One region of the Brevibacillus parabrevis genome, then DNA from elsewhere that is predicted to be linked to it. Evidence: riboswitches for the same ligand, from Rfam matches in the RefSeq annotation. Region 1 holds a riboswitch; each other region holds the start of a gene.
The links. A riboswitch is a leader RNA that binds a small molecule or an ion and turns the genes downstream of it on or off. The one in region 1 is predicted to bind lysine.

Region 1 (3,274 bases):
AAAGTATTGCAAGAAATGGCCCTCTGCTACGGATATCGGCCAGAAGAAAAGCGAGAGCGCCTGTTCGTGGTCAAGTGTCTTCAATTTGCTTCCTCGGATATTGTCGGGAAAAAAGCGATTTTGGCTGAGCTTTCCCGGTTTGACGAGCCAGCTGCGCAGAAAGACGTCATCGCGCAATTGCAAGGCTGGCGGGAGGTCGTCGTGACGTACACCGAAAATTTCGGGTGGAAAAAGCTGTTTCAGCTGGTACCGATTGCGGGTATTTTGTTCGGAGCGTACTTGAATCGTTCAACCGTACAGGATGTCGCCGAAGCGGGGAGAATGCTTTACCGCAAGCGGCGAATCCTGGAGCGATTGCGGGCACAAGAAACAGCGCAGCGTGATTAAGCCAGGTCTTCGGCTGTCAGCGCGAAAATCAGATGATCTTCCCACACGCCGTTGATCTGCAAGTAGTGCAAGGACAACCCTTCCTTGCGAAAACCGTTTTTCTCCAAAACGCGAATAGAGGCCGTATTGCGAGGCATGACAGCGGCTTGCACGCGGTGCAAACCGGCTTCTTGAAAGGCGAAAGCGAGAGCGAGCCTGACGGCGGCTGTCGTGTAGCCTTTTTGGTTGCAGCTTTGATCCATGAAGTAACCGATGGTCGCGTTTTGCCAGGCGCCGCGTACGACGTTTGACAGGGCAACACGGCCGATCATGTCGTCCGTTTCGCGCAGAAAGACGCCAAAAGCGTAGCCTGTGCCAGCGGCAAAGTCTTTTTCCGCCTGGGCGATTTGTTCCTGTTGGCCCGTGAGCGTCAAAAAGGAAGACGACCGAATCGGTTCAAAAGGTTGCAAAAAAGCATGATTACGCAGCCGAAGCTCAAGAAGCTCGGCTGCGTCGTCCATGCCCAGAGGTCGCAGATAGACCGTTTCTGTATGTAGCGTCATGATATCAATCCTCCCTGGAAAAAGTCGGATCGACATTGTACCATGACTTGATTTAAGTGGAAAGGCTTTTTCTTTTCAGCGGCCTTCTGGTCTTAGCCCAGCAATTCGGAGAAAGAAACGCCAAACGCCTTGCAGGTTTCCACTTCTTTCGCTGTAGGGGACAGCTCGATTTTCAAGCCTTCAAGTGGTGTTTCCGCACCGCGCTCGCTCGCCTTTTTCAAGAGAGTATCTACGGCAGCGCCAACGTGCTCGTAAGCGGAATCGCAGGAACCGAATGCGACTACTTTTTTGCCAGTCAGATCGATGTCGTCCATCTCTTCGTAGAAGTCCAGGCACTCGTCCGGAAGATCGCCGTCGCCCCAAGTGTAAGCGCCGAGCAGGATGCCATCGTAGTCCTCAAGTTCCTTGGCTGTTGCGTCCATCACTTCTTTTATCTCCAGCTCTTTTCCTGTGGATCGAATACCCTCAGCAATCGCTTCAGCAATTTCTTGTGTGTTTCCAGTCATGCTTGCGTAAACCATCAAAATGCGGCTCATAAGGTTGAAACCCTCCAAATAAGATAATGAAAATCATTCTCACAAAAATAAGATAATGAAAATGATTCTCGTTGTCAACGATTTTTTTTCTTTCTATAAAGCTGTTGCCACATGGGAATGATTTTGGTAGAGTTAAATGAAATTATAATATTGGAAGTCTAAATAGAGGTGCGCCGAAGAATAGTACATCTTTTCGTCATCTGCCGGGGGGCGGGAAAAGGAGGAAAGGCTAAAGCGCCGAAGCGGTTGTTGTTCCCCTCGAACAGCAGCGGCTGGGGTGGCTCATGAACAATGAACATCCTGTCACAAAAGACGATTGTCTTCTTGTGGAGCGCTATTTACGATTTGCTTGGGCAGTTTGGAAAGCAATGAGATAGCGAATGCACTCATTGCTTTTTTTAGTCAATTTAAACAAGGCAAGGTTTTGACCAAAAAGGAGGATTTACCTGTGAACATGATGGATGCAAATGAAATTATCGCGTTTATTCAAAAAAGCGAAAAGAAAACACCTGTGAAAGTATACGTGAAAGGCAATCTGGAGGGCATTGACTTCGGTGCCAGCGCAAAAACGTTCATCACTGGCTCTACTGGCGTCGTCTTTGGCGAGTGGAAAGAGATCGAGCCTGTTTTGGCTGCAAACGCCGACAAAATCGAGGACTACGTGGTAGAAAGCGACCGCCGCAATTCCGCGATTCCATTGCTCGATACAAAAGGCATCCAGGCTCGCATCGAGCCGGGCGCGATCATCCGTGACCAGGTTACCATCGGAAACAACGCGGTGATCATGATGGGAGCTTCGATCAATATTGGCGCGGTAATTGGCGAAGGCACGATGATCGACATGAACGTGGTTGTAGGTGGACGCGGTACAATCGGGAAAAATTGCCACATCGGCGCTGGTTCTGTCATTGCAGGCGTTATTGAGCCGCCTTCCGCACAGCCGGTTGTTGTCGAAGACGATGTCGTGATCGGTGCCAATGCGGTTATCCTCGAAGGCGTTCGCGTAGGAAAAGGCGCGGTCGTAGCAGCAGGCGCGGTCGTGATTGAGGATGTGCCGCCATACGTGGTTGTTGCGGGCACACCTGCTCGTGTCATCAAACAAATCGACGACAAAACTCGCTCCAAGACGGAGATCAAGCAGGAGCTACGTCAGCTGTAGGGGAGAGAGCTCACATGGACTGGCGTACGCTCGACGAACAATACATCGTCTCTTCTTATAAACGTTTGCCTATCGCGATCGCCAAAGGGGAAGGAAACTACCTGTACGATACAGCGGGCAACAAGTATTTGGACCTGTTTACGGGCCTGGCAGTCAATGTGCTGGGCCACTCCCACCCGCGGATTGTTCAGGCGCTGCGCGATCAGGGAGAACGTTTCCTGCACATTTCCAACGTATTTTTGAACCAGCCGGCGATCCTGTTGGCCAAGCGGCTGGTCGAGCAGACGATCCCGGGAAAAGTGTTCTTCACCAATTCCGGCGCAGAGGCGACCGAGTCCGCGATCAAAATGATTCACAAATGGACGAAGACCGACGGAGCCGGACGCGAAGGGATCGTCGTCTTGCGCAACAGTTTTCACGGCAGGACGCTGGGCGCCGTTCGGCTGACCAGGCAAGCGCACGTCTATCAAGATTTTCCGCAGCCGGATTTTCCCGTGTACGAGCTTGATCCGGAGGACACAGCCGGATTGCGCGCCATCTGTCGCGAGGCAAAGCCAGCAGCCGTCCTGATGGAGCCTGTTCTTGGCTCCGGGGGTGTCGTGCCTTTGTCTGTAGACTTTTTGCGCGAGGTGGCGACCATTTGCCAAGAG
Region 2 (3,274 bases), 2.2 Mb from region 1:
GCCTACAGGCGAGGGAGCATTCGCTGCCTAGATTCCGTGCACCACTGCTGTCTCTTCCACATCGAGTCCGTATGCCGAGTGCAGGCTGCGGACAGCAAGCTCAGTCTGCCCGGCAGGAATGACGCAAGAAACTTTGATGTCTGAAGTTGAAACCATTTTAATAGAAATTTCTTTTTCTGCCAAAACGCGGAACATCTCGGCGGCCACTCCCGGATTGTTGACCATGCCGGAGCCTACGATGGACACTTTGGTCAGGTTTTGCTCGTAATCGACTTTTTCGAAGCCAAGCTCTGCTTTGTGGTTTTCCAACGTGTCCAATGCCTTTTTCAAGTCATCCGCAGCAACCGTGAAGGAAATATTCGTCACTGCTGCGTCATAGGAGCTTTGAATAATGATGTCGACGTTCACCTGATTGTCCGCCAGCGTATTGAACAGGCGGGAAAGAGTCCCAACCTTCGCAGGCATACCGACAACCGTGACTTTTGCTACATCCTCGTCATGCGCGACTCCACTTACTACTCTTCCTGTTTCCATGTTGGCAACCTCCTCAACGTACGTACCTTCTTCGGCAGTAAAGCTGGAGCGGACGACCAGCCGTACTTTGTATTTCTTCGCGGCCTCCACCGAGCGCGGGTGAAGAACTCCCGCTCCGAGATTCGCGAGTTCAAGCATCTCGTCGTACGAGATCGTGTCCAGCTTGCTTGCCGCTGGCACCATCCGCGGATCGGCTGTGTACACACCGGACACATCCGTGAAAATCTCGCATTTGTCTGCATTCAAGCTGGCGGCCAGCGTAACTGCCGATGTATCCGAACCACCCCGGCCGAGCGTCGTAATTTCTCCTTCGTCGCTGAGACCTTGAAAACCTGCTACGATCACAACACGTCCGCGGCTTATTTCTGCCTGGATGCGCTCAGAATCAATTTGTTTGATTCGCGCCCGGCCATGAATCGCTTCCGTCGTGATTCCAGCCTGCCAGCCTGTCAAAGAAATCGCATCGTAGCCTTTCGTGTGCAAGGCCATTGCAAGCAAGGCGATAGATACTTGCTCCCCCGTGGTCAGCAACATATCCAGCTCTCGCTCGGACGGGTAGGCGCTGATCTGTTTGGCCATATCTACCAATACGTCTGTAGATTTGCCCATCGCAGATACGACGACCACCACATCGTGCCCTTCTTCTTTGTAACTGGCAATTCGATCTGCAACTCGTAAAATTCGCTCAATGGTCCCTACAGAGGTGCCTCCGTATTTCTGCACGATCAACCCCATGCGGCGTCTCTCCCTTTTCTCATATCCAATGATTGTAGAATGTATCTTTTGCTGCCGTTTTATGAATCTCTCTATTTTTACTGGAAAAAGTCTGTATAAAAAAGGCACCGACAAGGAATAAGTACCTGCCGCTGCCTACTGTTTCGACATACCGGTTCCTCCCTCCCAATTACACGCGGTCCATGGCAGCACATGACAAGGCAAATCCCTGTCACCGCTCACATCGACACACCGTGAGATAGCTCTCCATCTGGCGCCGGTCAAGAGCCAGATGACAGTCCTGCACTTGTTCAATGCAGACCCAGCATGGAGACAAACGGGTTTTTCTCCACACTTCGGCGAATCCCCCTTTCCCGTTCCCTTCACAGATACCCGATCTCAGGGTGGTACTCATGGTTTTCGCGCCTCTACCTCACTCCATAAATGGAAGTGAGGCTAACTATTCTGTTTGAAACGGATTATATCATGGGAATCCGAGCGGTTCAATCGCTTTTTGCAAAACCGTTACGATTCCAGCTTGCGCAAATGAGTGATGATCTCTCGGGCCAGCTTGTCGCCGATCCCAAGCTGCCGGAAATCCTCCACAGTCGCTTCGCGCATTTTTTTCAGCGAGCCAAAATGGGTAAACAACAGCTTGCGCCGCTTCTCGCCGATGCCCGGAATTTCATCCAGTTGGGAGGAGAGCATCGTTTTCGTCCGTGACTGTCTGTGGAACGTGATCGCAAAACGGTGAACCTCGTCCTGAATGCGTTGCAGCAAATAAAACTCATAGCTGTCCCGCTTCAGATTCACGGGTTCTGGCGGATCGCCGTACATCAGCTGCGCCGTTTTGTGCTTTTCATCCTTCGCCAAGCCGCAAACCGGAATGTACAGCCCCAATTCGTTCTCCAGGACGTCCATGGCAGCGCTGATTTGGCCTTTGCCTCCGTCGATGACGATCAAGTCCGGCAATGGCTGGTTTTCCTTCAGCAACCGCGAATAGCGTCTGCGGACAACTTCGCGCATGGACCCGTAATCGTCGGGGCCTTCGACCGTCTTGATCTTGAACTTGCGGTACTCCTTTTTGTCCGGACGACCGTCTGTAAACACGATCATCGCAGACACCGGCTCTGTTCCCTGAATGTTGGAGTTGTCGAACGCCTCGATCCGGTGGGGAACGCCAATCCCCAGCACGTGCCCCAAATTGTGCACAGCTTGAATCGTCCTCGCATCATCTTTGGACATCAGCGCGAACTTCTCCTGGAGGGCAATGCGCGCGTTTTCACAGGCCATCTCGACCAGCTCGCGCTTTTTGCTCCGCTTCGGTGTCAATACTTTGACCCCGAGCCATTCGCTAAGCAGCTCCGGCTCGCTTTCCTCCGGCAGCAAAATTTCTTTTGGCAGCGCGTTTTGCTTGTCGTAGTAAAACTGGGTGACGTACGACATGAAGTCTTCGCTTTCGCCGCCGTAATATGGAAAAGAGGTCGTCTGCCGCTCGATCATTTTGCCCTGGCGCATGTAAAAAATTTGAATGCACATCCAGCCCTTTTCTACCGCAAAGCCGATAATGTCGCGGTCTACCGTGTCGGTAAACGTGATCTTCTGCTTTTCCATCACCGCTTCAATGCTCTTGATCTGATCCCGCAGTTCCTTGGCCCGCTCGAACTCCATCGCTTCTGCCGCCTGTAGCATTTTCTCGGTCAGGCTCTGCTTCATCTGATCATGACCGCCGTCGAGGAATCGGCTAATCTCGTCAACCAGTCGCTGGTTTTCCTCTGCCGAAACCTCGTACACACAAGGAGCAAGACATTGGCCCAAATGGTAGTACAAGCAAACCTGTTTGGGCATGTTGCGGCATTTGCGCAAAGGATAGAGCCGGTCCAGCAGCTTCTTCACCTCGGAAGCATCGCCAGCGTTTGGATACGGGCCAAAATATTTGGCTTTGTCCTTCAGCACCTTGCGAGTAATCTCCAGACGAGGCTGTTCTTCATTCGTGATTTTGATGTACGGATACGTCTTGTCATCG
Region 3 (3,274 bases), 2.8 Mb from region 1:
CATGCCGGATGCGTTCAGAAGCCATACGTACACCTCGCCATCTCCAAACAGGGAAGACAGAAACGCCAGCGCACCGATGGCAGCCGTCATGATCAAGGAATTGATCGGGACGCCGTTGCGAGTGACTTTGGCAAACCATTTTGGCGCTTTTCCTTCCTTCGCCAGCACCCACAGCATGCGGGTGGATGCGTACATGCCGGAGTTGCCGGCAGACAGCACGGAGGTGAGGATGACCGCATTCATCACAGAGGCGGCGAAGGCAAAGCCGGCTTTTTCAAAGACGATCGTAAACGGGCTGATGGCAATATCGGTAATATCACCGCTGATCAGATTCGGATTGTCGTAAGGAACGAGCAACCCGATAATCAGGATTGCGAAAATGTAGAAGAGCAAGATGCGCCAAAAAATCTGGCGGATCGCTTTCGGGATATTGCGCGCAGGGTCTTCGCTCTCACCAGCGGCCACCCCTACAAGCTCGGTTCCCTGGAACGAGAACCCGGCAATCATGAAGACGCCGAGAAGCGCCATGAAGCCGCCATTGAACGGTGCATCGCCTTTGGTGAAGTTTTGGAAGCCGACTGCTTCGCCACCCATAATGCCGAAGATCATCAAAATACCAATGATGATAAAGACGACGACGGTGACTACTTTAATCAAGGCAAACCAGTATTCGGATTCGCCGTAGCCTTTGACAGACAACAAATTAAGAGCAAACATAAGGACGAGGAACAAGGCACTCCACAAAATGGCGGGAGTATCCGGGAACCAGTATTTCATAATGAGAGCTGCGGCTGACAGTTCGACCGCAATCGTAATTGCCCAGTTGTACCAGTAATTCCAGCCAAGCGCGAAGCCGAGTGACGGGTCGACGAATCTGGTGGCGTAGGTGGAAAAGGAGCCGGATACAGGCATGAAGGCGGCCATTTCCCCAAGACTGGTCATCAAAAAGTAAACCATGATACTGATAGCGATGTAGGCGACCAAAGCTCCCCCTGGTCCGGCTTCGTGAATCGAGCCTCCACTCGCCAGGAACAAGCCCGTACCGATGGAGCCGCCGATGGCGATCATCGTCAGGTGGCGGGCTTTCAAACCACGTTGCAGTTGATTCTGTGACATAAGATGCTTGCACGACCTTTCGAAGATTTTGAGAAGGTCGGTCGGAAACGAAAAAACCGCCAATAGCCAAAAAACGGCATAGGGCGGTATCATCCAATCCCCACCAAGCCTTCACTGAAGATAGCACACCACGTTTGCCCGGCAAGCAAACGTGACAGTTCTGTCCCTTTCGGGTACAGCCCCAGCCCACGCGCACAGAGATGCGATATGAGCTTCGGCGGCTTTTCCCTTTCCTGGAGTCATAGATTTCTTCTGAATCTCGTACAGGATGACATAAAAGCCGCGACCTCTACCCTCACCGTGAAAGATGAGGATAACATGTATGAAGTTGATTTATTTATCAACTATATAAGATTGATCGTTATTAATCAATGAAAAAAGTTATGCTGCAAAATATTGCTAGAGTGGGAGCAAGGGCTATAAAAACGACCTGCGCGCAGGCCAAGAGCCTTGCAGCTTGCGGATTTGCACGATTTGTCCCGTATGAAAAGCGTCGTGCAAAATGATGCTCATCACGCTTTGCCCGATGGAGATGGTGGGCAGCGGCTGATCGAATGCATCGTCAGAAAGGGAGCGGAGCTTTTCATGAATGCCGCGATGTACTTCTTCCATGCGCTGTATCGCCGCTTGCCAAGCTGCTTCGTCGTCTGGCGCTCCGGATGGTTGGAAGGTGTCATCGTTCGTCTCAGCCGTACCAGGAAAATCCGTACCGGATAGACGGTGCAGCAAACGCTCTTTGAAATAGAGCAGATGACTGAGATTTTCCCAGATCGTGTTCGCTGCCTCTCCTTCGGGACGCCAGCTGGCTTGGGCCACGGTCACGCCATCCAGGGCGTGCTTGAGCGGTGGATACCAATCTTCTTTGTCATACGTGCACTCCCATTCATGAACAAGCAATTCCATCCGATTCATGTGTTTCCTCCTCGTCTGTCAAACAGATTGGTGAAGCGCTATAATGGCAATAAGAAGAAGTTTGTAACGCTCAAAATGAATTTTGTCGGTTACAAGATGATCTTACCATATGTTGGTGTTACCTACAAGAAGCGAAAATAGATGGGGGAAGAGAAGTGTGCAATGGCTATGCATCGATTTTTTAAACAGCGATTGGCGTGACTGGCGCGGGACAGGCCGCAAGGAAAATCGCCTGGCAAAGTGGGAATGGCAGGAATGGTTTTTGCAAGAGCACCAATTGCAGGCACCGCTGCCGCTTGACGAGGAAATCGTCGCTGTTCTTGTGCAATTTCGCGAGTATATGCGAATGCTTTTGGAAAAGGTGGTCAGCGGGGAGGCATTGCTGCAAGAGGAGTTGGAGCAACTGAACGAGACGCTGGCAAAAGCTCCGTTTTACGTTCGCGTCGTGCCTAGTGAAGAGGAAGCAACTTATGCGCAGGAATGGCATAGCGCGATTGAAGGATGGCCACTGGTCATGGCGCGGATCGCCGGGTCTTTTGCCACGCTGTTGCTTCCGTCCCATCTGGAGCGGATCAAGATTTGCGACAACGAGGACTGCCGCTGGGTGTTCTACGATGAAAGCCGGAACCGGGTGCGGCGCTGGTGCGACGATAAAATGTGCGGCAATCTGATGAAGGTACGCCGTTTTCGGGAGCGGCAAAAGGAGAAAAAATGAGCGAAGGAAAAGGGGCAGAGAAACAGACTGCGCCTTTTTTCATGTCTGGGCAAAAGAGCAGGGAGAAGCCCACGATCTGCTGTCGCTGCCATCGCTGTAGCAAACGTTTCGCGGCATGGGAAGCGTCATGCTTTCAGTATGTGTAGCCCGCGAATCCGCAAATGCAAATGACGTACATGGAAAGGAAAATGGAGGCATAATAAGAAGCAGGTAACAAGGGACCGGAAGCGAGGTGGCGGGATGAGTCGCAAACGGAAAATATGGCGCAGGGCACTGGTTTTGCTTTTGCTTGTAGGAGCGTGTACGGCGATCTGGTATTTGCGTCCTTACCAGCACGATCAGGCTGCCAAAGATGCGATGCAGGGAGGGGAAGGCATCACCGTTATCGATACGGGCGACTGGATTGCTTTTGAAGGCGGAGAAGCCCGGGAGCCAGGGTTGATCTTATATCCAGGCGCTTTGGTCAAATCGGAGAGCTATGCACCGCTGGCACGAGCTTTGGCTGGTTCCGGATATCGGGTATTCGTAGCG

Region 2: it holds a riboswitch for lysine, as region 1 does, so the genes downstream of both, IRJ17_RS24065 (aspartate kinase) here and dapD (2,3,4,5-tetrahydropyridine-2,6-dicarboxylate N-acetyltransferase) in region 1, are expected to answer to the same signal.
Region 3: it holds a riboswitch for lysine, as region 1 does, so the genes downstream of both, IRJ17_RS26865 (amino acid permease) here and dapD (2,3,4,5-tetrahydropyridine-2,6-dicarboxylate N-acetyltransferase) in region 1, are expected to answer to the same signal.

Annotation. Positions count from the first base shown of each region.
Region 1 is NZ_CP064090.1:3,031,108-3,034,381, forward strand. Features, by position in the region: gene IRJ17_RS14470 (EcsC family protein) at 1-387, shown strand, start outside; gene IRJ17_RS14475 (GNAT family N-acetyltransferase) at 384-929, opposite strand; gene IRJ17_RS14480 (flavodoxin) at 1,022-1,465, opposite strand; lysine riboswitch at 1,621-1,810, shown strand; gene dapD (2,3,4,5-tetrahydropyridine-2,6-dicarboxylate N-acetyltransferase) at 1,914-2,624, shown strand; gene IRJ17_RS14490 (aspartate aminotransferase family protein) at 2,639-3,274, shown strand, end outside.
Region 2 is NZ_CP064090.1:5,232,481-5,235,754, forward strand. Features, by position in the region: gene IRJ17_RS24065 (aspartate kinase) at 28-1,269, opposite strand; lysine riboswitch at 1,501-1,687, opposite strand; gene uvrC (excinuclease ABC subunit UvrC) at 1,774-3,274, opposite strand, start outside.
Region 3 is NZ_CP064090.1:5,853,603-5,856,876, reverse strand. Features, by position in the region: gene IRJ17_RS26865 (amino acid permease) at 1-1,116, opposite strand, end outside; lysine riboswitch at 1,230-1,416, opposite strand; gene IRJ17_RS26860 (DinB family protein) at 1,534-2,028, opposite strand; gene IRJ17_RS26855 (CGNR zinc finger domain-containing protein) at 2,186-2,743, shown strand; gene IRJ17_RS26850 (alpha/beta fold hydrolase) at 2,984-3,274, shown strand, end outside.